DNA from 3 places in the Massilia sp. PWRC2 genome. Region 3 is predicted to be linked to each of the others. Evidence: predicted binding sites of a transcription regulator. Region 3 holds the regulator's gene; each other region holds the start of a gene.
The links. Region 3 encodes LexA, which represses DNA repair genes until DNA is damaged. Its sites were predicted from a motif close to ACTGTATNNNNATACAGT; they were not measured.
Positions count from the first base shown of each region.

Region 1: a site for LexA is predicted at 2,863-2,880, ahead of ACP7BZ_RS16435 (DNA topoisomerase IV subunit B). Genes of this name have one in related genera too.
Region 2: a site for LexA is predicted at 7,955-7,972, ahead of imuA (translesion DNA synthesis-associated protein ImuA). Genes of this name have one in related genera too.

Region 1 is NZ_JAFCUW010000008.1:152,679-162,619, reverse strand. It holds gene parC (DNA topoisomerase IV subunit A) at 1-664, opposite strand, end outside; gene ACP7BZ_RS16435 (DNA topoisomerase IV subunit B) at 736-2,733, opposite strand; gene ACP7BZ_RS16430 (response regulator) at 3,119-3,955, shown strand; gene ACP7BZ_RS16425 (vWA domain-containing protein) at 3,992-5,161, opposite strand; gene ACP7BZ_RS16420 (GNAT family N-acetyltransferase) at 5,155-5,754, opposite strand; gene ACP7BZ_RS16415 (AAA family ATPase) at 5,773-6,636, opposite strand; gene ACP7BZ_RS16410 (c-type cytochrome) at 6,819-7,145, shown strand; gene ACP7BZ_RS16405 (c-type cytochrome) at 7,155-7,499, shown strand; gene ACP7BZ_RS16400 (DUF1841 family protein) at 7,568-7,993, opposite strand; gene ACP7BZ_RS16395 (aspartyl protease family protein) at 8,055-9,584, opposite strand; gene ACP7BZ_RS16390 (RNA pyrophosphohydrolase) at 9,723-9,941, opposite strand, start outside.
Region 2 is NZ_JAFCUW010000001.1:546,576-556,516, forward strand. It holds gene ACP7BZ_RS02435 (DegQ family serine endoprotease) at 1-1,038, opposite strand, end outside; gene ACP7BZ_RS02440 (Hsp20 family protein) at 1,309-1,758, opposite strand; gene ACP7BZ_RS02445 (hypothetical protein) at 1,867-2,028, shown strand; gene ACP7BZ_RS02450 (hypothetical protein) at 2,124-2,888, shown strand; gene ACP7BZ_RS02455 (M61 family metallopeptidase) at 3,262-5,172, shown strand; gene ACP7BZ_RS02460 (hypothetical protein) at 5,228-5,578, shown strand; gene ACP7BZ_RS02465 (Y-family DNA polymerase) at 5,718-7,283, opposite strand; gene imuA (translesion DNA synthesis-associated protein ImuA) at 7,213-7,935, opposite strand; gene ACP7BZ_RS02475 (putative Na+/H+ antiporter) at 8,315-9,559, shown strand; gene ACP7BZ_RS02480 (extracellular catalytic domain type 1 short-chain-length polyhydroxyalkanoate depolymerase) at 9,611-9,941, opposite strand, start outside.
Region 3 is NZ_JAFCUW010000001.1:433,541-443,481, forward strand. It holds gene ACP7BZ_RS01955 (DUF47 domain-containing protein) at 1-510, opposite strand, end outside; gene ACP7BZ_RS01960 (replicative DNA helicase) at 634-2,019, opposite strand; gene rplI (50S ribosomal protein L9) at 2,194-2,646, opposite strand; gene rpsR (30S ribosomal protein S18) at 2,674-2,964, opposite strand; gene priB (primosomal replication protein N) at 2,951-3,289, opposite strand; gene rpsF (30S ribosomal protein S6) at 3,319-3,714, opposite strand; gene lexA (transcriptional repressor LexA) at 4,043-4,681, shown strand; gene ACP7BZ_RS01990 (tetratricopeptide repeat protein) at 4,743-5,495, opposite strand; gene ACP7BZ_RS01995 (hypothetical protein) at 5,594-6,142, opposite strand; gene ACP7BZ_RS02000 (cystathionine gamma-synthase family protein) at 6,317-7,582, opposite strand; gene purF (amidophosphoribosyltransferase) at 7,591-9,111, opposite strand; gene ACP7BZ_RS02010 (CvpA family protein) at 9,170-9,658, opposite strand; gene ACP7BZ_RS02015 (SPOR domain-containing protein) at 9,686-9,941, opposite strand, start outside.

The DNA.
Region 1 (9,941 bases), on a different contig from region 3:
GCGCCACTTCGCTCAGGTTGTGCGAGGGGATTTCAGTGGCCAGGCCCACCGCAATGCCGGAGGCGCCATTGAGCAGCACCATCGGCAGCCGCGCCGGCAGGGTTTTGGGTTCCGTCGTCGAGCCGTCGTAGTTCGGCTGAAAGTCGACCGTGCCCTGGTCGATTTCATCCATCAACAGCTTGGCGATGGGTGTCAGGCGCGCTTCGGTGTAGCGCATGGCGGCGGCGCCGTCGCCATCGCGCGAGCCGAAGTTGCCCTGGCCATCGATGAGGGGATAGCGCAGCGAAAAATCCTGCGCCATGCGCACCAGCGCGTCGTACACCGACTGGTCGCCGTGCGGGTGCAATTTGCCCAGCACGTCGCCCACCACCGCTGCCGATTTACGCGGCTTGGCAGTCGGGCCCAGGCCCAGCTCGTTCATGGCAAACAGGATGCGTCGCTGCACCGGCTTCTGGCCATCGGTGACGTCGGGCAGCGCGCGGCCCTTGACGACCGAGACGGCGTAGTCGAGGTAGGCGCGCTCGGCGAAGGTCGACAGGGTCAGGGCGTCGTCGTCGCCGGCCGGCGGTGCTGGCGGTGCCGGTGGCGCCGGCGGTGCCGGCGGTGTGGCGGCCGCACTGGCGGCCGGATCGGTGGGGTCGAACAAAGTGGCTTGTGTGGACATGGTCTGTAAGGGCGTGAGGGACGCGCCAGGCGCGCCCGTTAAATCAGGAATCAAGCATCGGGCATCGAATACTAAATATCGGCTTCGGTCTCGTTACCGTGTTCTTCGATCCAGGCGCGGCGGGCGGCAGCTTCGCCTTTGCCCATCAACATATTAAAGCGCGCCGAGGCGTCGCCCTGGCTGAAGTCGCCCAGCTTGACGGGCAGCAGGCGGCGGGTGTCCGGGTTCATGGTGGTTTCCCACAACTGCTCGGCATTCATCTCTCCCAGGCCCTTGAAGCGCGAAATGCCCCAGGCACCTTCCTTGACGCCGTCCTTGCGCAGCTTGTCTTCGATGGCCACCAGTTCGCCGGCATCGAGCGCGTACATTTTCTGGATCGGCTTTTTGCCGCGCGCAGGGGCGTCGACGCGGAACAGGGGCGGCCGGGCGATGCAGATGTGGCCCTTGTCGAACAGCGCCGGGAAGTGCTTGAAAAACAGCGTCAACAGCAGCACCTGGATGTGCGAACCGTCGACGTCGGCGTCCGACAGGATGCAGATTTTGCCGTAGCGCAGATTCGACAGGTCCGGGTTGTCGCCATAGGCGTGCGGGTCGACGCCGATGGCGACGGCGATATCGTGGATTTCGTTGTTGGCAAACAGGCGGTCGCGGTCGGTTTCCCAGGAATTGAGCACCTTGCCGCGCAGCGGCAGGATGGCCTGGAATTCCTTGTCGCGGCCCATCTTGGCCGAGCCACCGGCCGAATCACCCTCGACCAGGAAAATTTCGTTGCGGCTGATGTCGGACGATTCGCAATCAGTGAGCTTGCCAGGCAACACGGCAACGCCCGACGACTTTTTCTTTTCCACTTTTTGCAGCGAGCGCAGGCGCGACTGCGCCTGCTTGATCACCAGTTCGGCGAGCTTCTTGCCATATTCGACGTGGTGATTGAGCCACACTTCGAGCGGCGGCTTGGAAAACGTCGACACCAGGCGTACGGCGTCGCGTGAATTCAAGCGTTCCTTGATCTGGCCCTGAAACTGCGGGTCGAGCACTTTCGCCGACAGCACAAACGAGACGCGCGCAAAGACGTCTTCGGGCAGCAGCTTGACGCCCTTCGGCAGCAGCGAGTGCATCTCGACGAAATTTTTGACGGCGCCAAACAGGCCATCGCGCAAACCCGATTCGTGGGTACCGCCATTGGGCGTGGGGATCAGGTTGACATACGATTCGCGCACGACGGCGCCTTCTTCGGTCCACGCCACCACCCAGGCGGCGCCTTCGCCTTCGGCAAACCCATCCGTCTCGCCATTGGCGTACTGGGCACCTTCGAAGACGGGAATGAGGGTCTCGCCGTTCGAGGTTTGCGCCAGCATTTCGTTGAGGTAGCCGCGCAGGCCTTCGTCGTACTTCCAGGTCTGCACGTCGCCGGTTTTGGCAGTGGTCAGGGTGACGGTGACGCCGGGCAGCAGCACTGCTTTCGAGCGCAGCAGGCGCGCCAGCTCGGTTTTGGAAATGTCGGCCGAATCGAAGTATTTCGGGTTCGGCCAGGCGGTGACGCGGGTCCCCGATTTTTTGCCATCGCGGGGTGCCGGCCGCGAACTTAACGGTTCGATGACGTCGCCATCGGCAAACACCATGTGGTGCAGGCCGTTGCCATCGGGCTCTTTGCGCCAGACGGTAATTTCGAGGCGCGACGACAGCGCATTGGTGACGGACACGCCAACCCCGTGCAGGCCGCCCGAGAACGCATAGGCGCCGCCCGAACCCTTGTCGAACTTGCCGCCCGCGTGCAGGCGGGTAAACACGATTTCCACCGTCGGCACCTGCTCTTCCGGGTGCAGGCCGACGGGGATGCCGCGGCCATCGTCGTCGACCGTGATGGAGCCGTCGACGTTGACGGTCACCGCGATGTGCGAGCAATAGCCGCCGAGCGCTTCATCGGAGGCGTTGTCGATCACTTCCTGGATGATGTGCAGGGGATTTTCCGTGCGCGTGTACATGCCCGGCCGCTGCTTGACGGGTTCGAGTCCCTTGAGGACGCGGATCGATGATTCGCTGTAATCGGATGCGGGTTTTTTGGTTGCCATTGCTTGTCGTGTACGTTTGCGTTTGTTTTGCTGATGCCTGGCCAGGCTTGAGGGCCGGGCCGGTCATGGAATCCATCAGTGCTTCCCTGGAGCCACCATTGCCCGCGCATTCTAGCGCAAGTGCCGGATACTGGATATAAACACAGTACTTTGCCCCAGCTTATTTTACCCAGTTCTGCGCCCCCTGGACGGCTCAACTGCTGCATTTCGGAAATTAGAAGGGGGCCATTGCCGCCCCGGGGTTGCGGCGGCGCCACACTGGTGTTGCCCCGAGTGTGCCCCGGGCTGCATTCGCAGGAAACAAATTGCTTGCCTCCCCCATGCTTTATCGCTAGATTCAAGGCATCGGCCAGCGGGCCGGCGCCAACGACAGAGTGCCAGGATCATGCATTGTCCCAGTCATCCCCATGCCGTACGCCTGATCGGATTCGCGCCAGACGATAGCGCCGCGCTGGCGGCCGTGCTGCTCAACGGGCCGGTCAGCGGTCCGCATTTTTATTGCCTGCTTGAAGACAGCCTGCAGGAAGCCGACCTCTACCTGGTTAAGGCCGATGAAGCGGCGGCGCTGACGCTGCTGGCGGGCCTCAATCCCTGCGAAGCGACCCCGGCGCTGTTGCTCGGTCCCGCCAGCGCCTGCCTGCCCTTTGCCCGCATCGACTGGCCACCCGAGCCGGCACGCCTGCACCTGGCGCTGGCCGAACTGGTGGCGCGCCGTGCGCAGGCGCTGGCGCGGCTGGCGGCCAGCGGGCAGGGAGCGCCGCTGGTCGAACGGCGCCGCCAGCCGCGCCTCGATATCGATTTGAGCGAACCGCATGGCGGCAGCGCCCACGCCATCCGCCGCCGCCCGCCGCCCGGCGGCGCCATCCTGATCGTCGACAAGGGCGGCGCCTTCCGCGACCACGTTGCCAAGATGATCGGCGCGCGCCGCCTGCCGGTCGAGTGGACCGACAGCGCCGGCGCTGCCGTCGCCCTGTGCGACGAGACGCCCGTCTCGCTATTGATGATCAACACCGCGACGCCGCAGGTCGATCCCTACCGCTTGTGCGCCACCGTCAAGCAATTGCCGAGCGCGGCGCGCACTGCGGTGGTGTTCCTGGTGGCGCGCAATTATCCGTACGACGCCGCCCGCGCCCGCGCCGCCGGCGTGCGCGGACTGCTCGACAAGCCGGTGGCCGACCGCCACCTGTATTCGGCCATCACCAAGCTGATGTCCTTACCGTAAGGCGGGGAAAGGCAGCTGTCCCCTGCATGCCGCTCCCTACTTGCTGAGCAGGCGCATGCCCCGCTCCAGCCCGTCTATCGTAATCGGAAACATGCGCTGATTGACGATCTGCCGGATCACCGCAATCGATTGGCGGTACTGCCAGCTCGCTTCCGGCTCCGGATTGAGCCAGATAAATTTAGGAAACGCATTGCAAAAACGCGCCAGCCAGGCCGAACCCGCTTCTTCATTGTTGTACTCGACCGAGCCGCCCGCTTGCAGCACCTCGTAGGGGCTCATGGTGGCGTCACCGACAAAAATCAGCTTGGTATCGGGCGGGTACTTGCGCAAGATATCCCAGGTATCGAAGCGCTCGGCATTGCGGCGCCGGTTGTTTTTCCACAGGAAGTCGTAGACGCAGTTGTGAAAGTAAAAGAACTCCATGTTCTTGATCTCGGATTTTGAGGCGGAAAACAGTTCTTCGGTGCGCTCGATATGGTCGTCCATGCTGCCGCCCACATCGAACAGCATCAAGACCTTGATGTTGTTCTTGCGCTCGGGCTGCATCTTGATGTCGAGGTAGCCGGCATTGCTGGCGGTGGCGCGGATGGTGGCGTCGAGCGCCAGCTCTTCGTCGAGGCCCTGGCGGGCGAACTTGCGCAGGCGCCGCAGCGCCACCTTGATGTTGCGGGTGCCGAGCTCGCGCTCGCCATCGTAGTCGCGGTAGGCGCGCTGTTCCCACACCTTGACGGCGCTGCGCTTGCCGCCTTCACCGCCGATGCGGATGCCTTCCGGATTGGTGCCGCCATGGCCGAACGGCGAGGTGCCGCCGGTGCCAATCCATTTGCTGCCGCCCTCGTGGCGTTCCTTCTGTTCTTTCAGCAGTGCATGGAGGCGGTCCATCAGCTTGTCGTAGCCGTATTTTTCCAGTGCCGCTTTTTGTTCGGGCGTCAGTTCGCGTTCCATGCGCTTGAGCAGCCAGTCGAGCGGGATGGTGCTGTCGCTGTCGAAAGCGGCGTTGATGCCCTTGAAATAGTGGCCGAAGGCGCGGTCGAATTTGTCGTAATGGGCTTCATCCTTGACCAGTACCAGGCGCGCCAAAAAATAAAAATCGTCGAGCGAGTGCGCGATAAGCTGCTTGTCCATGGCCTCGAGCAGGGTCAAAAATTCCTTGATGGTGACGGGAATCTTGGCATCCCTGAGGGTGTAAAAAAAGTCGATCAGCATGTGCCCGGTACCCCATGGTGTTGCAGCCGGTAAGCCAGCTGCGCGCGGATCTCCGGCCATTCGCCGCGCGTGATGCTGTACATCACGGTGTCGCGCACGCTGCCGTCGCGGCGCAGCGCGTGGTGGCGGATGACGCCATCGCGGCGCGCACCGAGCCGCTCGATTGCCTGTTGCGAGGCAAAATTAAAATTGTCGGTGCGCAGGCCCACCACCTGGCAGCCGAGGTGCTCGAACGCGTGGCCCAGTAACAGCATCTTGCAGCTGCTGTTGACGTGGCTGCGCTGCACCCGTTTGGCGTACCAGGTCCAGCCGATCTCGACGCGGTCGAGGTGGCTGACGATGTCGTGGTAACTGGTCGAGCCCAGCACCGCACCGCTGTCTTCTTCGATGACGGCAAAGGCCAGCCGGTTGCTCATCGCCAGGGCGCCGGCGATATACGCGTCGACCTGTTCCGGTTCGGGCACCGAAGTGACGCGCAACCGCCACAGGGCGCCGTCAACGGCGGCTGCGCGCAAGCCGTCGGCATGCTGCGCGCCCAAGGGTTCGAGGCGGATGCCGTTGAGGGTGAGCGTGACTGGCTGGACGTCGATCATGCGGGCGGCCCTGGTCGCTTAACGGTTGGTGCGCGACATGTGGATCAGGCGCTCGAACAGGTGCACGTCCTGCTCGTTTTTCAGCAGCGCGCCGTGCAGGGGCGGCACCACCGCCTTGTTGTCGCTGCTGCGCAGTGCTTCCGGGCCGATGTCTTCGGCCAGCAGCAGCTTGAGCCAGTCGAGAAACTCCGAGGTCGACGGCTTTTTCTTTAATCCCGGGACGTCGCGCACTTCGTAAAAGCTGTTGAGTGCCTGCGCCAGCAAGTCCTGTTTCAGGGTCGGGTAATGGACCTTGACGATGGCTTGCATGGTGTCCTTGTCGGGGAACTTGATGTAGTGGAAAAAGCAGCGGCGCAAAAAGGCGTCCGGCAATTCTTTTTCGTTATTCGAAGTGATGATCACCAGCGGGCGGTGCACGGCCTGCACCATTTCGCGCGTTTCGTAGACATAAAACTCCATCCGGTCCAGTTCGCGCAACAGGTCGTTGGGGAACTCGATGTCGGCCTTGTCGATTTCGTCGATCAGCAGCACCACCGGTTCTGGCGCGGTGAACGCCTGCCACAGCACGCCCTTGACGATGTAATTGTGGATGTCGCGCACGCGCTCGTCGCCCAGCTGCGAATCGCGCAGGCGCGAGACGGCGTCGTACTCGTACAGGCCCTGCTGCGCCTTGGTGGTCGACTTGATGTGCCACTGCATTAGCGGCATGCCCAGCGCTGCCGCCACTTCTTCGGCCAGCATGGTCTTGCCGGTACCTGGCTCACCCTTGATCAACAGCGGACGCTGCAGGGTGAGGGCGGCGTTGACGGCCAGTTTCAGGTCAGCGGTGGCAACGTAACTGTCGGAACCTTCGAAGCGGCGTGGCATGGTGTGTGCGGTCATGGGGGCGGTCAGTGGGGAAGTGGGGAAGTCGAACGTTGACGTCGAGTATATGACAACTGGCGCCCGGCGCGCAGGCTGCGGTGTTGGTGGACTCCCTCATGCGCTTGCGTTAGAATCAAATGCTAAAAATCAAAGTTATAAATGAACAACAGATCGCTCCGATCCACCTTACCCTTGCAACCATGAAAAACATCATCGTACTTTTCGTGCTCGCCGCCGCGACGCAGTTCGCTGGCGCGGTCGACATCGTTGGTAATCCCAAGGCGGCAGGCGCCAAGGTGGAACAGTGTATCGGCTGCCATGGCATCCCCGGCTACAAGACGGCGTTTCCGGAAGTGTACCGGGTGCCGATGATCGCCGGCCAGTCAGCCAAATACCTGGAAGCGGCGCTGCTGGCGTACAAAAAGGGCGACCGCAAGCACAGCCAGATGCGCGGCGTGGCCGCCACCATGAGCGAGCAGGACATGGCCGATGTGGCCGCCTATTATTCGCAGATGCCGGCCAAATAAGGAGATGCCATGAAACGCCTGATCTTTACCGTGGCCGCTGTGGTCGCATTCAATAGCGGCGCGCTCGCTGCCGATGTCGTCAATGGTGCCAAGCTGGTCAAGGACAAGGCTTGTGCCGCCTGCCACGGCGCCGATTTTAACAAGCCGATCGATCCCAGTTATCCGAAGCTGGCCGGCCAGCATCCCGATTACATCGCCCACGCGCTGACCGCCTATAAACGGGGCAATGGCGCCAATGGCCGCAACAATCCCATCATGGGCGGCCAGGTGGCGGCATTGTCGGACCGCGATATCGCCGATATCGCCGCTTATCTGGGCAGCCTGCCGGGGACGATCGCTACCGGCCACCGCTGATCTGCCGTGGTCTTCACGTGGTCCTCACCAAACAGCCCCGCTGAGCGATCAGCGGGGCTGTTTGATTGTTAGCGCGCGCCCTTGCGCACGCATTCGATATACGCCTCGGTATCGGGCTCGGTGCCGGCGCGCTGCGAGGCCCAGATCATCTGGCCGAGGCACTCCATGATCTGGTGGTGCGCTTCGTGCGCGCCCAGCCGTGTGCTTAGACCCGTGAAGGCGTCGCGGATGCCGCGTGGCTGGTCGACCTGCACCTGTTCGGCGATCGACAAGTGCATCGACAAATGCAAAAACGGATTGGTTTGGCCGCTTTCGACCGAGTAGTCGCGCGCGACGGCGGCGTCGGCATCGGCGAGGGTGCTGGCATATTCGGGGTGAGCGGCGATCCAGTCGGCGGCGATGGCGTCCATGGGACTGAGCAGTTCGCCCGCCTGCTGCTTGCGAAAGGCTTCGCAGAAAAAACGGCGGACGTCGTGGGAAGAGGGGGTGAACATGGCGGCAGCGGGCGGTGACAAGGGAAGATTCCCATTGTACCGGTAACGCCCGCTGCGTCCCTCAGCGCCCGCCCGGCTGGCAGGCGCGGGCCCGTTCGGCGCCCAGCGCCTTGGCCCCTTCGAGGTCGCCGCGCGCTGCCGCCGCACTGGCCATCCAGCCCTGGGCGTCGCAACTGTGGGCGGCACCGTCATCGTTGGCGGCGCTGGCGAGCAGGGTGGCGCCGTCGATACGGCCAAGGAAAAATTCGGCCACCGGCGCCGGCCATGCGCGACTGCTGTTTGCCGCCAGCTTTTGCGCCAGCTCCGTCGTCCCCAGCGCCTGCTGGCCGGCGCGCACGCGCGCCAGGTAGAGCAGCAGCCACAGGCGGCGATCATCGGCGCCCGTCGCCAGCGCGCGGCTGTACAGGGAGGCCGCATCGGCATGCCGGCGCTCGCGCGTGCGCAGATCGGCCAGCGCGATCATCGACGCCCGGTGCTCCTGGGCGGCCGCCTGTTCGAGCAGGGCGGCCGCCTTGGCGCCATCGCGCGGCACCTGCTTGCCCAGGCTGTAGCGGCTGGCCAGTGCCAGCAATGCGTCGGGATTGCCGCGATCGGCTTCCGTTTGCAGCCAGACGGGAATGCCGTGGACATCGCGCTCGAAGACGTCGCCGCCCAGGTAGCTGATATACAGCTGGCGCTGGCTCATGGCGAACAGCAGGCGGTGGCTGCGCAAGAAATCAGCGCCCAGCAGCATGTCGATGCGCCTGCCCGCCGGGCCGATGGCGCCGGCGTCGGGCAGCACCAGCAGTTCGGCGTCGCGGATGGTTTCGCCGCCAATGGCGAAGCTGCTAAAGACGGCGCTGCGGGTTTGCACGATATCGCTGCCGATGCCGGTCATGCTGCCGGCCTTGCGGCTCGACGGGTGCTCGGGCGGCACGCCGGCCTTGCCGGCGGCGCGCTCGAACACCACGCTGCGGTCGGCGCCCGTATCGATGATGGCGTCGAACTTGACGCCATTGAGTTCCACCGTCACCGTGTTGTTCTTGCTGCGGCCAAAGTTGCCCGTCAATGGCACCACCACCGCCTCCTGGGTCCAGTACGCCAGATAGCTGCTGGCATTGCAGTCGAGCGGCCGGAAGAAGCGCACGGCGCGTTCGGCCAGCGAAATTTCGATATCGGCCTGAAACAGGAAATCGGCACCGACGATGGCGTCGAAGGCCGGCGTCGCCCCGGTGTCGCCGAGGACGTCGAGGTAGAGCGCCTTGCTGCGGATGGGGCCGATGCCAAATTCGCTGACCCGCACGTTGTACAGACGCGACAGGCCGCCGATGCCTTCCGCGTGGCGGCCGGTGATGCGTGCATTGAGCTGGAACCTGTCGACTGCCGGGTTGGTCATCGCACTGCGCTCGGCGCCTGTATCGAGCAGCATGGTGGCCGGCAAGCCATTGACGCTGCCTTCGATGGTGGGCGTAAAGTTTTGCCCGACAAAGCGCAGCGGCAATTCGCCGACGCTGACGTATTTGCAGCGCGGCGCCTCGGCAGCGTGGGCGGTGAAGGGGGCGCAAGCGAGCGCGAAGGGCAGCAACAGCGTGCGTGAGAATGGAATGTTCATTCACCGATTTTAGCCGGCAGTTACCCTAAAAAATTATCTTAAAGAAAATATTTTTCAGGGCTGGACGCGCGGCGCGCGCCTGTGATAATGGACGCCGTAGCGTCCATTGAGCGGTGTGAGCGATGACGGCCGCGTTGATTACGGTTTGTCCTGCAGCAGCATCAGGTCGGGCAGGATCAGCGTCGACTCGTCCGCCGCGCCCGTTTGACGGGGCGCGTGCGGCTGGCGCAGGTAGCGCGCCGTATGGCGCCGTTCATGGGTGGGCTGGCCGGGCCCCGCCAGAAAACGCGACAACTCCTGCAAGGCCCGCTGGTAGACATCGCGCTTGAATTCGATGACGACGTCGAGCGGTACCCA
Region 2 (9,941 bases), 110 kb from region 3:
GACCAGCGCGCCCTCGGGCGATTCGAGCTTGAACGAATCGGCAAAGGCCTGGTTCACTTCCTGCACCGACACGCCCAGCTTGGCGTGCTTGACGGTGCCGGTGGCCACCAGCTGGTCCTTGATGCGGTTGGCGACATCGATGGGGATGGCAAACGACAGCCCCTGGTAGCCGCCGGTCTGGCTATAGATCTGCGAATTGATGCCGACCACTTCGCCGCGCGTGTTAAACAGCGGACCGCCCGAGTTGCCGGGATTGACGGCGACGTCGGTCTGAATGAAAGGCACGTTGCTGTCGTCCTGCAGCGAGCGGCCCTTGGCGCTGACCACGCCGGCGGTGACGGTGCTGTCCAGACCAAACGGCGAACCGATCGCCAGCACCCATTCACCCACTTTTAACTGCTTCGAGTCGCCCGTGGGCACCACCGGCAAATTCTTCGCATCGATTTTGAGCACGGCCACATCGGTCTTGGGGTCCGAGCCCAGCACGCGCGCGCGGTACTCGCGGCGGTCCTGCAGCTTGACGGTGACTTCCTTGGCGTCGCGCACCACGTGCGCATTGGTCATGATAATGCCGTCTGCACTGACGATGAAGCCGGAACCGGCGCCAAACACGGGCCGCTCGCGTTGCTGGCCGCGCGGTGCCTGCGGTCCCTGGAAGCGGCGGAAAAATTCAAAGAAGGGATCATCTTCATCGAGCTGGGCGCCACCGGGGCCGCGCGTGAGCGCCGTCTTGGTGCTGCCCATCACCTGGATGTTGACCACAGCCGGGCCCATGCGGGCGACGATCTGGGTGAAATCGGGCAAGGCCATGGCGACATTGGTGCCGGCCGGCGCCAGCGGTGCCTTGACATCCGCAGCCGCGGCTGCGGCGGCTGCTGCGGGCACAGCCGCCGGGGCGGCCAGCGCCACCGGCGCTGACACCGCATTATTGTGATTGACCGCGATGGCGCCCACTGCGCCGCCAATGGCGCCGGCGGCGGCCAGCGCCATGGTCAGGCGCCTGGCAGTGATGGCAGTAACAGCTTGGGGGTTTTGCATGGTTCGCACTCCTGAATGAAGATCAACAAGATAGCCGGGTAGCGGGTAGCGGGTAGCGAGGAGCCGAAGCTGCGCGCCGCTGCCGATGGAAGCAAGTGTGCATGGTCAGACTTAGCCCTTACTTAAGTTCGTCTGTACTGTGCTGCCGCTGCACTGCCAGCGCATTGCAGACTCAGACAGGGCGCCCCATGCTGCGGGCGCCCTGCGGTTCAACTAAGCGAACAACGAACAAGCGGGCCAGGCACAACAGCTTGCTGCGCCTTGCGTGCCTCAGGCGGCGTGCTGCTCGAGCACCTGCACGTTCTCACCGCCATCGATGACGATCTTGCGCGGCTTGAGCGCTTCGGGTACTTCGCGCACCAGGTCGATGGTCAGCATGCCGTTGTCGAACGCCGCGGTGGTCACCTTGACGTGATTGGCCAGCTGGAAGCGCTGCTCGAAATCACGCGCGGCGATGCCACGGTGCAGGAAGGTTTTTTGCTGCTCATCCTTCTGCTTGCGGCCCGTCACGTGCAGGGCGTCGCGCTCGCTAACGATCTCGATTTCCGAGCGGCTAAAACCGGCCAGCGCCATGACGATGCGGTAATTGTTCTCGCTCACCAATTCGATGTTGTAAGGCGGATAGCTGGGCTGCGCGTCGGCGCGCTGCTCGAGCAAATTGGCCAGGCGGTCGAAACCGATAGCGGAACGATACAGGGGGGTCAGGTCAAAAGTACGCATGATAAATATCCTCGTGTAATTTAAGCGATAGATGAAGCGATCGAAGGCAGACCTCCGTGGAGCATCTGCTGGGACCCATCTAGGATCGTTTTCACCCCTTTCAAGACCTTGAAAATTCGGATCTTTACCCCACGCGCTGAAAAAAATTTGATTCGACCTGCACCGCGAACCGATCCCGCTGCTGCGCTGTCGCCGTTCGAATGGCTGCGGGTGTCGGTGCGGATGATCCATCGCTCGCTGCAGCGCCGGGCTGTTGCCCTGGCCGCATAGATGCATGGCGCCATTGATCCGGCGCGAATTTCCAAAAATCAAGTAGCGCAACAATTGCCCTCGGCCAGTTCGCCGCATCTGGCGATGGAGGTGCAATGACACACCAATACCGCTACAGCGCGAGCGGCTTGATCGCCAAACGTACCGACGCGCTGGGCCGCAGCCTGCACTACCGCTGGGACGCGCTTGGCCGCCTGCTGCGCGAACAGGGTTTTGATGGCAAGGCGACCGAATATCGCTACGACGACGCCACCGGCGTGCTGGCCGAAACCATCGAAGCGGGCGTGGCCATCCGGCTCGCCTTCGACGCCATGGGCCGGCTGCTGCAACGCCGCGTCACGGTTACCGGCCAGCCCGAGCAGATCGAATCGTATGCCTACAACGCCAACGGCCAGCTGGCAGAAGCGAACAACGAACACGCCCGGCTGCAGTGGTTTTACGATGCCGCCGGCAACCTGGTACGCGAGCACCAGCACTACCAGGGCCCGTTTTATCCCGACCGGCGCAGCGCGGTCTGGCACCACCAGCACGACGAACTCAACGAGCGCACCGGCACCACCCGCCCCGACGGCCACCGCATCGACTGGCTGACCTACGGCGCCGGCCGCGTGCACGGCCTGCTGCTCGATGGCCAGGACCTGGTCTCCTTTGAGCGTGACGCGCTGTACCAGGAAACCGCCCGCACCCAGGCCAACGGCCTGCTGCAGATGATGCAATACGACCCGGCCGGCCGCCTGCTCGAACAGCAGCTCGGCGCCATCAACCAGCTCGGCAGAAATAACCGGTATGTGTACCACGGCCCGTACCGTCATGAAGTCCAGGCCGGCATGCGCACCGCCATTCATCGACACTGCGGCTAGGACCCATCCGGCCAGCTGGCCAGCATCGAAGACAGCCGCCGCGGGCACCTCGAGTACCGCTACGACCTGGTCGGACGGCTGCTGTCGGCAAGCAGCGCACTGCATCAGGAAAACTTCTGAAGAACGCGGCATCGAAGCGTTCTACAACGCCCAACTCGGTCAACACTGGAGCGCAAAATGCCCACTAACGCTGACCACTTCGCTCAATCGACGCATCACCGTCGTCGAAACAGGCAATATCATCGAACAGCAATCCCCCTCAGTAGCATCTGCTTGCTCAGCCAAGAGAAAATCCGCTGATTCGAGGTCGCCAAAAGTTGTTGCCGTGCTACACTTTTGCGATTAACACTCCACCCTCTTTTCGCCACCGCCCATGACCGCCTCGTTGAAGATCCGCCTGTTAAAAAGTGTGCTGCCACTCGTCATTGCCGCCCTGTTTTCCACCCCTGCCGGTGCCGAGGTGCCGGCGCCGCAAGATGTCGCCTATCCCGGCACCATCGTGCTGCAAGTCGATGCGACCAATCTGAGCCAGCAAATGTTCCGCATGAAGCTGTCGATGCCGGTCAAGCCGGGCCCGCTGACCATGCTCTACCCGCAGTGGTTGCCCGCCAACCACGGTCCGAATAACGTGCTCAACCAGATGGCCGGCCTCATCTTCACGGGCAATGGCAAGACCATCGAGTGGGTGCGCGACCCCGTCAATGTGTTTGCCTTTCATCTGACGATACCGGAAAGCGTGACGACGCTCGAAGCGCACTACCAGTTCCTCTCGCCGCTCGACGGCGGCCAGGGCCGCATCACCATGACCAGCGAAATCCTCGGCATTCAATGGCCGGCGGTGACGATGTACCCGGCCGGCTATGTGGCGCGCCGCATCACCTATCAACCGAGCCTGACGCTGCCGCCCAACTGGCAGTTCGGCAGCGCGCTCGAGACCGCGCAACGCCAGGGCGACGTCGTCGACTTCAAGCCGCTCGACCTGGAAACGCTGATCGATTCACCGCTGTTCGCCGGCCGCTACTTCAAGCGCATCGACCTCGATCCCGGCGCCAAGGTGCCGGTATTTTTGAACATGGTGGCGGACAGCGCGGAGAGCCTGGAAGCCAAGCCGGAACAGATCGCTCCCCACCGCGAGCTGATCAAGCAAGCCCGCAAGCTGTTCGGTTCTTATCACTACAAGCATTACGATTTCCTGTTCGCCATGTCGGACGACTTCGGCGGCGTCGGCCGCGAGCACCACCAGTCCAGCGAAAACGGCGTCAAGCCCGGCTATTTCACCGAGTGGGCCAAGAGCGAAGCGGGGCGCGACCTGCTGCCGCACGAATACACCCACTCGTGGGACGGTAAATTCCGTCGCCCGGCCGGCCAGAACGTTCCGAACTTTAATACCCCGCTCGAAAATGAATTGCTGTGGGTGTACGAAGGCCAGACCCAGTACTGGGGCAAGGTGCTCGCTGCCCGCTCTGGCCTGATCACGGAAAAAACCACGCTCGAGGGCATCGCCGCTTACGCCGCCGCCTACGACAACCAGCCGGGCCGCGCCTGGCGCGCCATGCAGGACACCGTCAACGAGCCCATCATCAGCGGCCGCCGCGCGCTGGGCTGGGGCAACTGGCAACGGGGCGAGGATTACTATGTCGAAGGCATGCTGATCTGGATCGACGTCGACACCAAGATCCGCGACATGTCGGGCGACAAGCGTTCGCTCGACGACTTTGCCCGCGCCTTTTACGGCATCGACAATGGCAGCATGCTACCAGCGTTTTATACGTTCGACGACGTCGTCGCCGCCCTCAACAAGGTACAGCCCTTCGACTGGGGGCCATTCCTGCGCAGCCGCCTGGACGGTCACGGCAAGGGCGCGCCCCTCGACGGGCTGGCGCGCGCCGGTTACAAGCTGGTCTATAAGGACACGCCGAGCGACTTTTCCAAGGCCGGTGACGAGCAGGCCAAGGTGGCCAGCTTTAGCTATTCGCTGGGCATGACGGTCAAGGCCGATGGCGCCATCAGCGGTGTGATCTGGGACGGTGTGGCATTTCGCGCCGGGCTGGCCGGCAACAGCAGCATCGTCGCCGTCAACAACCGCGCCTACAAGGCCGAGGTGCTCAAAGCGGCCATCAAGGATGCCAAGGGCAGTACGGCGCCGATTACCTTGCTGGTCAAGCAGGGCAACAATTTCCGCACGATTTCGCTCGATTACCACGACGGCCTGCGTTATCCCCACCTCGAGCGCATCGCCGGCAGCAAGGACCGTTTCGCCGCGATCCTGAAGGCACTGCCTTGATCGCTGCGGGCACACCCGCGCTCCGCGCGCGCAACGCTTGGTGTATGCTGACGCCATGACGACCGATACCGATATCCAACTGAGCGGCCCCTTCAAGGCCGTCGATAGCAGCGGCCGTAGCCACGACGTCAAGGCAATTCGCATTTACGACGAGGGTTACGGGATTATTGATGTGTTCGTAGACTTCGCCAAACCGGTCGAGGCCAGCGCCTACAAGGACCACGTGCTGGTCAAGCAGGTCATCGACCGTTTGCGCGCACTGGGCTACGTGGGACCGGACTTCGCCCACAGCGATCCCGGCCTGCAGGAAAGCAAGCTGATCGTGCTGGAAGCGCCGGAAGAGTTCAGCGAATTTGCGAAAAAAAAGGGCTGGAAAAATCTGGCGGAAGAGTTTGACGACGAGTGATTCGTCACCGTAAGTGAGCGACGCAATCAAAGCATCGCTGCTGATGTCATACCGTTCAGGTGAAGAAAAATGGGACAGGCGCCGAAAAGGTGCCCGTCCCATTTTTCGCTTCAACGCACAACATCATGCCTGCCCTACCTCAGCCAAACAAACCGTGCAAATACCAGCGCGGTTCGCTATCGGCCGCTTCTCCCACGATACGCTCCCGGTACACCCAGTAATGGGCATGATCAAGTCCCTCAGCAATAAAATAATCGCGGGTTTGCGATTGCCCCCACCAGCCGGCCTCGATGCGCTCCGCGGTCGAGGCCATTTTCAGGGGCGAGCCATAAAAGGGCCGGTGATTGCGCATCAACAGGGCAATCGGCTTGGCCAGCAGCCAGCTGGGGCGCGGCAGACTGAGCACATCGGGCGGCATCTGCGCCGCCCGCGCCGCGGCCCGTATCTGCTGGCCGATCGGCACCCACAGGTTGGCCAGCTCGGGCCGGTAATCGGCTTGCGGCGTCGCCTGCAAGACATTCTCCGGCCCCAGCCGCGCCACCAGCACCTCCAGCATGCGCAACTGGTCCTGTTCACTGCCGCCCGGTTCGGGAAACAGCGATTCGCTGGGCGGCGCCATCGCCTGCACCTGCGGTGCCTGCAGACACAGGCCGATCACGGGCGCCGTCAATACCAGCGTGCCCAGCCGTTCGCGCAGCAAACGCAGCAAGTGTTCCTCGCGCCAGGTCGGTTCGGCCAGCACGATGTCGATTGCCGTGGGCGCACAGGCGACGCGCCCGCGCTCATGCTCGAGCAGCAGGGTGACGCGTTCGACCGCCAGCTGGTGTGCGCACAGCCAGCCAGTCAGTTGCACCAAGAGGCGCTGGGCGCCGAACAGCAGCGCTTCGGCGTGTTCGACGCGGTCGAATAATTCAAGCTTGGCGGTAAACGTGGTGGGCGCTGCTATCCAGTCGAACAGCTCTGGCAGCAAGCCGTAGGCGGCGTCGAGCACGTCGAGCAGGGCACGGCCGCAGCGCCGCTGCAAGCCGGGCCGCGGCAAGCGCCGCAGGTCCGCCAGGTTGACGCAGCCGATGCCGTCGAACCAGGCGGCGAACGGCCGCGCCGGCGGCAACAGCGCAGCCGGCAAACCATCGAGGCGACGCGTGAGCGAGGCCATGCGCATGCTGCGGGCGCCGCCGTGGCGCGCCAAGAGCCAGGCGCCACGCGCGGTCGGCGCGCAGCTGAGCGCCCCACTAAAACCGAGCGCGCGCAGGCTGGCGCGGATACGCCGGCACAGCGCGCCGATGCCACCAAACAGGCGCAGGCTGGCGCCAATGTCGATCAGCAGGGTCGACTCTTCGCCCTGCGTTACCAGTGGCGTGTATTGCAGCAGCGCCAGCGCCACCGCATTGAGGGCTTCGGCCTCGCGCGCCGGCGAGCGCTCGTACAGGCGGGCGTCGGGCACCAGCATGAGCACGCCGCCACGGCGCAAGCCGGGCTGCACGCCGCCAGCGCGCGCCAGCGGCGACATGGCCAGCACCCGTTCGTGTTCGAGCACGACGCTGGCCACCGTGCCGGCCAAGCCGTCGATCCAGCGCCGCGCCGGGGTGTCAGAAGCAGTGCTGCAACGCGCACCGCCAGCAGCGCCGCCGAGCTCACTGGACCAGTTCGGACAAAACACTTCGAGCGGTAACTGGGGCAGGTAGAGGCCGATCCAAAGTCGCATGGCGCTGCAGTAAAGAAGGAGTGAGGGGCAGGAATAGCGGCGCTTCGCGCAGCGGTCCCCGGCGTTTGACGAATTCGATGTTGACGCCACCGGCAGCGGGCCGCAGCGCCAGCCGCAGGGGCGCCGGCGAACTGTCTTGCGCCGCCGCCAGTGGTCGCAACATGAAAAACAGGGTTTCTCCGCTTTGCGCAGCCAGGTGCAAGCGGCGCAGGGTGTCGCCGCGTGCATGGCTTTGCCAAAACAGCACGGCGCCGCAGCTGCCGCTGCGCAGCACCTGTTCGGCCGCCCATAAAGCGTCGCTGCTGCGGGCGCTGCGGATCCAGATCAGCTGCGACGGCGGCAAGCCCAGCGCGGCCAGCGCCAGCGCCTGCGGTGGATGGGGCGGCTGCAGCAGCACGATGCGCCGGCGCGCCGCCTGCAGCAGCGCCGGCCGCAACAGGCGCAATTCGCCGATGCCCGGTTGCTGCAGCATCAGGTCGATCAGCGTGCCGCTGGGCCAGCCGCCGCCCGGCAATTGCGCCGACAGCGCCGGGTGGCCAGTGTCGATACAACGGCTCGATGCACGGGCCAGCTGCGAGGCGAACCACAGCGAAGGATGGAGCGATTCAGGCAGGGGCCGTGCCGAAGGAGGATGTTGTTGTTGGGATAACATGGTGAACTCGCCTAAAACTACTGTATGTATACACAGTACTATTGCGGTTCAGGTTTGGCAAGGGGGATTCATCAAACAGCAGTAGCAAGGCGGTTTTGTTCGGAATGGCGAGACCGTTACTCTATATGCCTTGCAAAAATTGGGGCGTGGTTGGTGGCAGCTAAGGGCGCACGCGATGCAAGTGTTCACTTCGGCGACAAGCCTGTATGCGCGAGGCCAGTAACCGGACGGGGCTAAAAAATGAAATAATGGTGCTATCGGCAGCAATGGGGACAGGCACCCTGCGGTGCCAGTCCCCCCTCTTATTATCCGGACGCCAATACATGCTCACCACAACATTTTTCACACCAGTGACCCCTCTGCCGACGGTCTCGCTCTGATGGACCAGATGCAACTTGCCGGCGCCATCATTTTCGCCCTCGCCCTGATCCACACCTTTGCCGCCAAGACCTTCGAAGTGCTGGCGCGCCGTCATCCGCGCCACGCCGGCCTGTTTCACCTGCTCGGCGAAGTCGAGGTGGTGTTCGGCTTCTGGGCCTTCGTGCTGGTGGCGGTGATGGCTTTGCTGAGCGGCGGCCAGAACGCCATCGCCTACGCCGAATCGCGCCAGTACACCGAGCCCCTGTTTGTATTCGTGGTGATGGTGGTGGCGGCCTCGCGCCCCGTGCTCGACGCCATCGGCCGCCTGCTCGCCACGCTGGCGCGGCTGGCGCCGGTGCGCACCGAACTGGCCTTGGTCTGGCTCTGCCTGTCGGCGGTGCCACTGGCCGGCTCGCTGGTGACCGAGCCGGCAGCGATGACGCTGGCGGCGCTGATGCTCGCGCCCCTGGTGTTTCGCCAGGGCATACCCGAGTGGCTCAAATATGGGGCGCTCGGGGTCCTGTTCGTCAACGTCTCGATCGGCGGCACCCTGACAGCGTATGCGGCGCCGCCGGTGCTGATGGTGGCCGGCCCATGGCACTGGGACAGCGCCTTCATGGCCGCCACCTTTGGCTGGAAGGCGGCGCTGGCGGTGCTGATCAACGCCAGTGCCATCAGCTTCCTGCTGCGCCGCCATCTGCGCGCGCCGGCCGCCGCTGCTAGCGATACGCTGCCGGTGCCGCCGCTGGTGGCGCTGATCCATGTGGGTTTTCTGGCGGCGGTGGTGGTGCTGGCCCACCACCCGGTGCTGTTCCTCGGCCTGTTTTTGATGTTTCTCGGCTTTACCCAGGCCTACCACCGCTATCAGGATCCGCTCATTCTCAAGGAAGGCCTGCTGGTCGGGTTCTTCCTGGCCGGCCTGGTGGTGCTGGGTGGCTTGCAGCAGTGGTGGCTGCAACCGATCGTCGCCAGCCTGGGGCCGACCGCGCTGTTCTTCGGCGCGCTCGGTCTGACCGCCGTCACCGACAACGCTGCCCTCACCTACCTGGGCTCACTGATCCATGGCCTGGGCGACCGTGAAAAATACATGCTGATGGCCGGCGCGGTGGCCGGCGGCGGCCTCACCGTGATTGCCAATGCCCCCAATCCGGCCGGCGTGTCGCTGCTGCGGCGGGGGTTCAATGATGAATCGGTGGGTGTACTGGGCCTGCTGCTGGGCGCCGCCATGCCAACCTGCGTGGCAGCGGCGATGTTTTTGATGTGAGCCATCGCTTGCCGGGTGACTTGGAGCCTGCCGCGATAGGTTCTCAATGGCTCAGCGGCGGTGACGCGCAAAAAAATCGAGCATCAGTTTGCCGGCGTTCGGCCCTTGCCCCGAATTGAACTTCAGGCGCGCATCGCCGCCGCTCCAGGCGTGGCCCAGACCAGCGATGCGCACCAGCCGCAGCATCAGGCTGCGGCCCTGATACACATCGCGCGTGCGGTAGGCCAGCGTGCGCCGGGTGGCCACCCGGTCGGCCAGTTTTTCGCTGCCGCCAGCGATGCCATTAAAGCGCAATGCCTGACCGGCCAGCTGCAGCTGATTGACCGGCCGTACCACGGCGTCGTCCTCGCCATGGATGACGATGGTCGGCAGCGGCAAACCT
Region 3 (9,941 bases):
TTCATCGCGGAACAGTTTCGACATGGCGGCGCGCATGACGTGGTCAGCGTCGGACTCGAGGCGGTCGATCTCTTCGCAGATGGCGACGATCTTTTGCGAGTTGTCCATGTTATGCAGCAAGCCCACGGCCGCCTGCACTTTTTCGCAGCACGCCAGGCACAGCTCGGCCAGCCGTTTCGCTTCCGGCGTAACCGCCTTCAAGTCGTACAGCGAGACGGTCTGGGCGGCGTCTTCCATCAAGTCGAGGATGTCGTCCATGCGGGTGATCAGCTGATGGATGTCGTCGCGGTCGATTGGCGTGATGAAGGTTTTGTGCAGCATGTCGACCGTGGCGTAGGTGATCTTGTCAGCCTGCTTTTCGATGGTCTCGATGGCGTGTACGCGGTTTTCCAGATCATCGAAACTGGTCATCAGGCCGACCATTTCGTGCGCGCCCTTCACGCACAGGGCGGCGTGCTGGTTGAACAGGTCAAAAAATTTGCCCTCGGTGGGCATCAAGCGTCCAAACATGGTTTTTCTCCGTTATTTACTGCACAGCGACTACGTTTACTGCATACATTGCGATGCGGCCCGCCGCTGCGCGCGGCATGGCGGGCTGGTATCGGTGCTACTTGAAACTTCGATGGAAACGGATCAGTCGCCCTGATAGAGCGCCAGGCCACCGCTGTAGTTACCAAACTTGGTGTACTGGCCGATCCAGGTCAGCCGCACGGCGCCGATCGGGCCGTTACGCTGCTTGCCGATAATGATTTCCGCGGTGCCCTTGTCGGGCGAGTCGGGGTTGTAGACCTCGTCGCGGTACAGGAAGATGATGACGTCGGCATCCTGCTCGATGGCGCCCGATTCGCGCAGGTCCGACATGATGGGCCGTTTGTTCGGCCGCTGCTCGAGCGAGCGGTTCAGCTGCGACAGTGCGATCACGGGACAGTGGAGTTCCTTCGCCAGGCCCTTCAAGCCGCGCGAAATCTCGGAAATTTCCGAGGCGCGGTTATCACCCGGCTGATTACCCGTCATCAGTTGCAGGTAGTCGACGATGATCAAGCCCAGCTTGCCGCACTGGCGCGACAGCCGGCGCGAGCGGGCGCGCAGCTCGATCGAATTTAAGGCCGGCGTCTCGTCGATGTAGAGCTGGGCGTCGTTCATTTTTTGAATGGCGTGGGTCAGGCGCGGCCAATCTTCATCGAGCAGGCGGCCGGTACGCAGGCGGTGCTGGTCGAGCTGGCCGACCGAACCGAGCATCCGCATGGCCAGCTGGGTGCCGCCCATCTCCATCGAAAACACCGCCACCGGCAAGCCGGCATCGATGGCGACGTTCTCGCCGATGTTGATGGAAAACGCCGTCTTGCCCATCGATGGACGACCGGCAACGATCACCAGGTCGCCCGGCTGCAGCCCCGAGGTCATGCGGTCGAGGTCGATGAAACCGGTCGGCACGCCGGTAATTTCGCTCTGGTTATCGCGCGAATACAATTCATCGATGCGTTCGACCACCTGGGTCAACAGGGGCTGCACCGCCACCCAGCCCTGGGCGCCGCGCGAGCCCGCTTCGGCGATGGCAAAAATTTTTGACTCGGCTTCATCAAGCATCTGCTTGACTTCCTTGCCCTGCGGATTAAATGCGTTGCCGGAAATTTCATCGGCGACGGTGATCAATTTGCGCAGGATGCCGCGGTCGCGCACGATCTCGGCATAGCGGCGGATATTCGCTGCTGACGGGGTGTTTTGCGCCATCGCGTTCAAGTACTGCAGGCCGCCCACTTCATCGGCTTTGCCGAGGTTGGTCAAGGCCTCGAACACGGTAATGACGTCGGCCGGCTTGGCCGCATTGATCAGCTTGACCAATTGCTCAAAGATGATGCGGTGGTCGTAACGATAGAAATCATCGGCATGCATGAAATCGGCGATGCGGTCCCACGCGGCATTATCGCGCAGCAAACCACCAATCACGGATTGCTCTGCCTCGATCGAATGGGGCGGCACGCGCAGGGCGTCGACTTGCGGGTCATGGGGGGCGTTCATGGCGCGAATTATACCCGCAACGCGTGCATCCCCCGCAAGAATTGGTGAGAAATTTCGCCCCGCACAGACGTAAAAAAGCCGGAATCATCCGGCTTTTCAACCGGATTACCCGGCTACGTGTCGTCATCGTGCGCGCTTGGGGCGCGCCGGCGTCAACCGATAGGCTTGCAGTGCTTAGGCAGCTTCGCCAACCACGGTGACGGTGATATCGACCACCACGTCGGTGTGCAGAGCAACGGCAACAGCGTGCTCGCCGGTCGTTTTCAGCGGGCCGTTCGGCATGCGAACCTGGGCTTTTTCGACGGCGAAACTGGCCTTCGTCAACGCTTCAGCGATGTCGAAGTTGGTGACCGAACCGAACAGACGACCGTCAACGCCGGCTTTCTGGGCGATGGTGATGGTCATGCCGGACAGCTTGTCGCCCTGGGCTTGCGATGCGGCCAGTTTGGCGGCAGCGGCTTTTTCCAGCTCAGCGCGCTTGACTTCGAATTCGGCGACAGCCGACGCGGTAGCGCGGCGGGCCATGCGTTGCGGGATCAGGAAGTTACGTGCGTAACCATCTTTGACTTTAACAACATCGCCCAGGTTGCCGACGTTTACGACTTTTTCTAACAGAATGATTTGCATAGTGATTCTCCAGGTTCTCTGCAGCGCTTAAGCGTGGTGCAGGTCGGTGTAAGGCAGCAGCGCGAGGTAGCGTGCGCGCTTGATGGCGGTGTCAACCTGGCGCTGGTAGTGCGCCTTGGTGCCGGTCAGGCGTGCTGGCATGATCTTGCCGTTTTCCTGGACGAAGTCTTTCAGGGTATCGACGTCTTTGTAGTCGACCTGCTCGACGTTTGCAGCGGTGAAGCGGCAGAACTTCTTGCGCTTGAACAGAGGGTTCTGTTGTTTGCGCTTTTCTTTGAGCTTGAGCTTGTTTTTGTCGAACTTTTTACCGAATGCCATTTGAGGCTCCTGTATCTAAAATATGCGCCGCAGATGCGGCCGCATTGAAATCAATGATGTGAAACACCAACGCTCTGCTATTCCGATTTTTCTTGGCAAGAAAACCCGTGAACTGGTACACCGCGCCCAACTCCGACTGGGCAAACCGTCCTGAGATTTCGCCAGCCGCAACGGCCAGCATCTCGAATTCGGTCAACCTCGCCACCCCTGCTTCAACCTGATGCGAACTGTGCGTCAGGGTGGCGGACACGATCGGCACGCCGGCCGGGGTGTAGCGCAATACGTCGCGCTCGGTAATTGTTGCTACGACCTGAAATGAATTCACTTCCCAGCTAACTTGTTCCTGCCAGTCAATCAGGCAGCGGCGGGTGCTGCGACGGCTGCTGGTGCTGGTGCTTCCGAGCGGTGGCTCTTGGCTGCATCTTCACGCTGGACCGATTTCATCATCGGCGATGGCGTGGTTTCAGCTTTCTTCATGCGCACGGTCAGGTGACGCAGGACAGCATCATTGAATTTGAAGGCGGTTTCGAGTTCGACCAGCGTCTCGTTGTCGCATTCGATGTTCATGCAGATGTAGTGTGCCTTCGGCAGCTTCTGGATCGAGTAAGCCATCTGACGACGGCCCCAGTCTTCGACGCGATGGATGTTACCGCCGCGTGCGCTGACGCTGGCCTTGTAACGCTCGATCATCGCCGGGACTTGCTCGCTTTGGTCCGGGTGGACGATAAAAACGATTTCATAATGACGCATTCAATTGCTCCTTGAGGACGTTTAAAACATAAGCCCACCTCGGCGTCAAGACGAGTGTGGGAAGGGAAAGCCGGCAATTATAACGCATCCTGGCGAAAATGAACACCTCCTTCCGTTGCCGAAGGGGGACTGGCCGGGCCAGGCTGGCGCCTACTCGCCCGTCCCGATTGCGCGTCACGGTAGCGTCAATTCCCCCTTTTCTCGCCCGCGCGCCACCAACTATGCGGTTATTTGCATAAATAACGCCAATAACAGTGAATTTCCCTTGCACGCGTCGATATACTGTACAAAAATACAGTCTGTCTATAACCCCAGCACTTACAGGCCCATGATCAAGCTCACTGCACGGCAACAACAGATTCTCGATTTGATCCGCGAGGCCATCGACAACACGGGTTTTCCTCCGACCCGCGCGGAAATCGCCAACGAACTGGGATTTAAATCAGCCAACGCCGCCGAAGAACATTTGCAGGCGCTGGCCCGCAAAGGCGCGATCGAAATTTCCCCCGGTACTTCGCGTGGCATCCGCCTGATCGGCGCCTCGGTGGAAGCAGCTCCGGCAGTGCCGGCCGCGCTGCTGACCATGGCGCTGCCGCTGGTCGGCCGCGTCGCGGCCGGTTCGCCCATGCTGGCGCAAGAGCATGTCGAAGCCACCTACAACGTCGACCCCGCCATGTTTTCGGCCAGGCCCGACTTCCTGCTCAAGGTGCGCGGCGAATCGATGCGCGATATCGGCATCATGGATGGTGACCTGCTGGCCGTCAAAAAGGTCGATAGCGCCAAAAATGGCCAGATTGTCGTTGCCCGCATCGGCAGCGAAGTGACGGTCAAGCGCTACCGCAAGACGGGCCGGCTGGTCGAGCTGTTGCCGGAAAACGCCGATTTTAAAATCATCGAAGTCGACCCCGACCGCGATGACTTCGCCCTCGAAGGCTTGGCCGTGGGCTTGCTGCGCAGCTGGCATTAAGCGCCGGCGCCGGCGGTCGCCGCCACGGCGCTGACCACCTGCATTCTGCGTTACAAGGGAATTACTTGGGCGCGTAGTTGCGTTTGCGCGCTTCAATATCGGCCTGGCGGTCTGCCGTCGGTGCCGACTTGATGATGTCATTGTGTTCCTTGACCCAGCTGTCGGTAGCGCTGCGCCATGCTGCGATATCGGCGAGAATAATTTGACTGCTGATGCGGGCGTCTTCCGCCAGCCGCGTATGGATCTTTTCCAGCCGCGCGTTGACCTTGTCGATTTCTTCCTGCTTCATCAGTTTGCCCAGATCGGCGGGCACCTCGCTGGCGAAGGTGGCGCCATTGAGCTTGCCGACCAAACCGTTATAGCAATCCTGCCACAGCTTCACGCGCGCGAGCACGGCGTCAATGTCAGGATTGTCTTTCGATATGGCGGGAATGCGGGGCGCGCTGCACTTGAATTTGCCGGAACGCAGTTCTTCGCCGTCATACCTGTCGGTCCAGAATGCAATGTCCGTTTGGCGAAGCACGCGCTGGCGCATCACTTCGAGCGCCGCGGCCGCTTCCTTGTCACCACTTGCCGCAGCGCGGCGGAACCAGCCCTGCGCCTTGTCGTCGCTGACGGCGCCCGCTTCGCCATACCAGTACATTTCGCCCAGGTGGCGCTGGGCCACCACGTTGCCAGCAGTGGCCAGCCGCGTGTACAGCTGCAGCGCTTGCGGATAGGATTTTTTGGCAAACAGGGCGTCTGCGTCGGCAAGTTCATCGGCAGTGGCGGCGCCGGCACACAGCAGCGCAACGCACAATACAAGAGTCTTCATGTAGGGAACCGGTCGTAAAAATGCCACTATCTTAACCGGATTGCGCGCCGTTTCCAGTGGCGTCCGCCCTGCTTACATAAATTTACTTTGGCGTGGAATTACTTGGTCGCGCCACCGCTGCGACCGGGCCCCGACTGCATACGCACGTCATCGGCGCTGCGGCGCAGATCGTTGAGCAAGTCGTCGCGCCGCTGCTGGCCCTTGCGCGCAGCAGCGTCGTTGGCGGCGGCCACGTGCGCCGCGGTGGCCTGGCGCCACGCTTCGCGGCGCGCCGTGATGTCCTGGGCATCGGTCTGGGCGGCGGTGATCACCTGCTCGTAGACGGCGGCCATGCGGTTTTGCGCGGCGTTCATTTGCGCCGGGCTCATCTGCTTCGCCACGGGCGCAGGAATCCGCTTGCCGGGCGGCAGCGCATCATTAAAATTGTTGACGAAGCCGTTGTAGCACGTCTCCCAGACGGCAATCGCCGCCTCGGTCTTGCGAATCTCGTCATTGGTGGTCGAGACAGCCGGGATGGCCGGCTTGGCGCAGGCAAAAGGGCCACTGGTCAAATCGTCGCCGGCATAGGTCGTCGTCCAATACGTGATGGCCTCGCCCTCGCTCACTGCCAGCGGATATTGCTGGGCGTGAGCGGTGCAAACAAACATCAGCAGTCCTGCGCAAACTGGTCGTAGCATGGTTACTCCGCAACAAGGTAAGCCGGGCATGCGCGTCTCTCACTGGGAAAACCGCCCGTCCAAGTTCTCCCGCCATCACGTCTAATATTAACGGCAACTTTTCAACAAAGCCACAATTATATGGACGGGGGAAGTCGCCTGTTTTTACTGTTGCAGCGCCAGCCTGAAATCGTCCAGCAGGTCGGCTTCGTCTTCGATGCCCACCGACACCCGGATCAGCGAATCGGCAATGCCCATGCTGGCGCGGCGCTCAGCGCCCATCTCGAAGAAAATGGTGTGGGCGACGGGAATGACGAGGGTGCGGGTGTCGCCCAAATTACTGGCGGCAATCGCCACCTGCAAGCGGTTCAGATAATCAAAACAATCAATGCCATCGGCCAGCTCAAAACTGAGCAAAAAGCCGTGCGCGCGAAACAGCGCGCTGGCAAAGCCATGCTGCGGATGGGAGGGCAAGCCCGGGTAGTGCACCGCCGCCACGCGCCGGTCCGCTGCGAGCATGCGCGCCAGCGCCAGCGCATTCGAGCATGCCCGCTGCATGCGCAGCGCCAGCGTTTCGGCGCCCACGGCAATATGGTGGGCCGCTTCCGGTCCCAGCGAGGCGCCGAAGTCGCGCAAGCCTTTGGCACGGATCTGCGCCATGCCCCACTGTGCGGGCGGATTGCGTTTGTAATTGTCGGCAATATGGGGATAGCGCGCCCAGTCGTATTCGCCGGTGTCGGTCAGCGCGCCACCGAGGGCAATGCCGTGACCGGCGATCGACTTCGTGAGCGCATTGACCACCAGGCCGGCACCGACCGCTTTCGGCCGGAACAGGTAGGGCGAGGTCATGGTGTTGTCGACCACGAACAGGATGCCCCGTTCACGGCACAGCTGGCCGATGCCGGCCAGATCGGCGACCTGCGTGCGCGGATTGGCGATGGTCTCGACAAATACCAGCCGCGTCGCTGGCGTCAGGGCGGCGGCGACATTGGCGACGGCGGTGGCGTCGACAAAATCGACTGCCACGCCCTGCCCTGCCACCGTGTGCCACAGGCTGTTGGTATTGCCAAACAAAAAGCGCGACGTCACCACATGGTCGCCGGCCCGCAACAAGGCCTGGAACACGGCACCAATCGCCCCCATGCCGGTGCCGAAACAGATCGACGACACGCCATCTTCCATGCGGGTGAGCTTGTCTTCCAGCGCCGCCACCGTCGGATTGCCCTGGCGACCATAGCGAAAGCCCGGCTCCTTGCCCTGGAACACCGAGGCGAGCTGGCGGGCGTCGCTATAGCCGAAGGCGACCGAGGTGTGGATCGGCTTGTGCAGCGAGCCGTGTTCGATGGGCTTGCTGCGGTCGTTGTGCAAGATGGTGGTAGTAAAACCGAATTGTCGCTTGCCGTCTGCGCTGTTACCAGTGCTGTCGCTCATCAACCCTCCTACTCGGCCGTCGCCGGCGCCAGGTGCAAATGGGTCGCCACGGCGTCTTCCAGCGGGGCGGTCTTCGGATTGTGACGGGCGTACTCGAGGCGGTCGAGGTAAGCCTGGGTGATGTCGCCCGTTACATAGATGCCGTCAAAGCACGACGCTTCAAAATTTTGCAGCGCGGGATTGCAATCCGAAATGGCGCGCTTCAAGGCCTCAACATCCTGGTAGACCAGCTTGTCGGCCGTGATTTCGCGGCAGACTTCCTCGGTACTGCGGCCGTACGCGATCAGCTCGCCACGGGTGGGCATGTCGATGCCATACACGTTCGGAAACAGCACCGGCGGCGCCGCCGACGCAAAAATCACGTTCCTGGCACCGGCTTCGCGCGCCATCTGGACGATTTCGCGGCTGGTGGTGCCGCGCACGATGGAGTCATCGACCAGCAGCACGTTCTTACCCTTGAATTCGGAGGCGATTGCATTGAGCTTCTGGCGCACCGACTTGCTGCGAATGGCCTGGCCCGGCATCAGGAAGGTGCGGCCAATGTAACGGTTCTTGATGAAACCTTCGCGGTATTCGATGCCCAGTTTCAGGGCCAGCTGGATGGCTGCCGGCCGCGAACTGTCGGGGATCGGCATGACGACATCGATGTCGCCCGACGAAAATTCCTTGCGGATTTTATCGGCCAGGTACTCTCCCATTTTCAGGCGCGTGGCGTACACCGAGGCGCCGTCGAGGATGGAGTCAGGACGGGCCAGGTAGACGTACTCGAAGGCGCACGGATTGAGCGACGGATTGTCGGCACACTGACGCTGGTGCAGGACGGCGTCGTTGTCGATGAACACCGCTTCGCCGGGGGCAATGTCGCGCAGGAAGCGAAAACCGATGCCCTCCAGGGCGACCGATTCGCTGGCCACCATGTATTCCTTGCCTTCATCGGTTTCATTGACGCCGATGCACAGGGGGCGAATACCGAACGGGTCACGGAACGCCAGCAAGCCGTGACCGGCGATCTGGGCAACGACAGCGTAGGCGCCGCGCACGCGGCGGTGCACCATGGCGACCGCCTTGAACACGGTGTCCGGATCGAGGGTGTAACCGGTCGAGGCTTCCTGGATTTCGTGGGCCAGTACGTTGAGCAACACTTCCGAATCGGAATCGGTGTTGATGTGGCGGCGGTCGTTCTTGAACATCTCCGATTTGAGCTGTTCCTGGTTGGTCAGATTGCCATTGTGGGCGAGGGTGATACCGAACGGCGCATTGACATAAAACGGCTGCGCCTCTTCTTCGCTCGACGAGCCGGCGGTGGGATAGCGGCAGTGGCCGATCCCCGAATTGCCTTGCAGCGAACGCATATTACGCGTGCGGAACACGTCACGCACCAGGCCATTGGCCTTGTGCATGGAAAACATGCTGCTGTGATTGGTTGCGATGCCAGCGGCATCCTGGCCGCGGTGCTGCAGCAGCAGCAAAGCGTCATACAGGATCTGGTTAACCGGTTGTTGCGAGACGACGCCGACAATGCCACACATGGTGCACTCCTAGAGCTAAAGACTGAACAGCCGTATTAAAACTGAACGTTGAAATTTCTTAAAAATGCACGTGCTGCGCAAAGTCAGCCGGCAAAAAAGGTTTGACGGTCCGCACCCCTGTTTCGGCCATCGGCGCGAACAGGGCGTGCTTCCACATCGCTTGTTGGGGAATGGTGGTCATGCCACACAATATGACGCCGAACAGGACGATTACAATGCCGCGCGCCAGGCCGAACAGGCCGCCCAGGCCGCGGTCGGCCAGACTCAAGCCGCTGGCGGTGATCACTGCGCCAAGCGCCATCGACACCAGGCCCATCACAATGCGCACGCCGAGGAACAGGGCAGCGAAGGCCACCATCAGCCGCACCGACTCGCCCGGCACCACGGCCGGCAGCAGCGGCGCCAGCTTGGCGCCATACATATTGGCAACGACGAAGGCGACCACCCAGCTCACCAGCGAGAGGATTTCGCGCACCAGGCCGCGCATCGTGCTGATCACCACCGAAGCGAGCAAAATCAGCAGCACCACATAATCAAATTCGGTCACGCCAGCACCCCTGCATTGGGAAACGCCCTACTTGCCATCGGGACGCACCATGCTGCCGCCGAGGCCAACCTTGTCGAGGCGGGCGCGCATGCGGTCGGCCTCTTCGCGCGAGAAGGGGCCGATGCGCACCTGGATGCGCTCGCCCGACGGCGTCGACACTTTGTGGGTGTGCGCGCGGATACCGGCGGCGCCCAGCTTTTCCTGCAATTCATCGACTTTTTCTTGCGAGGCCAACGCCGCCACCTGGACGACGAATTTTTGACCGGCCTCGGCGGCCTTCTTG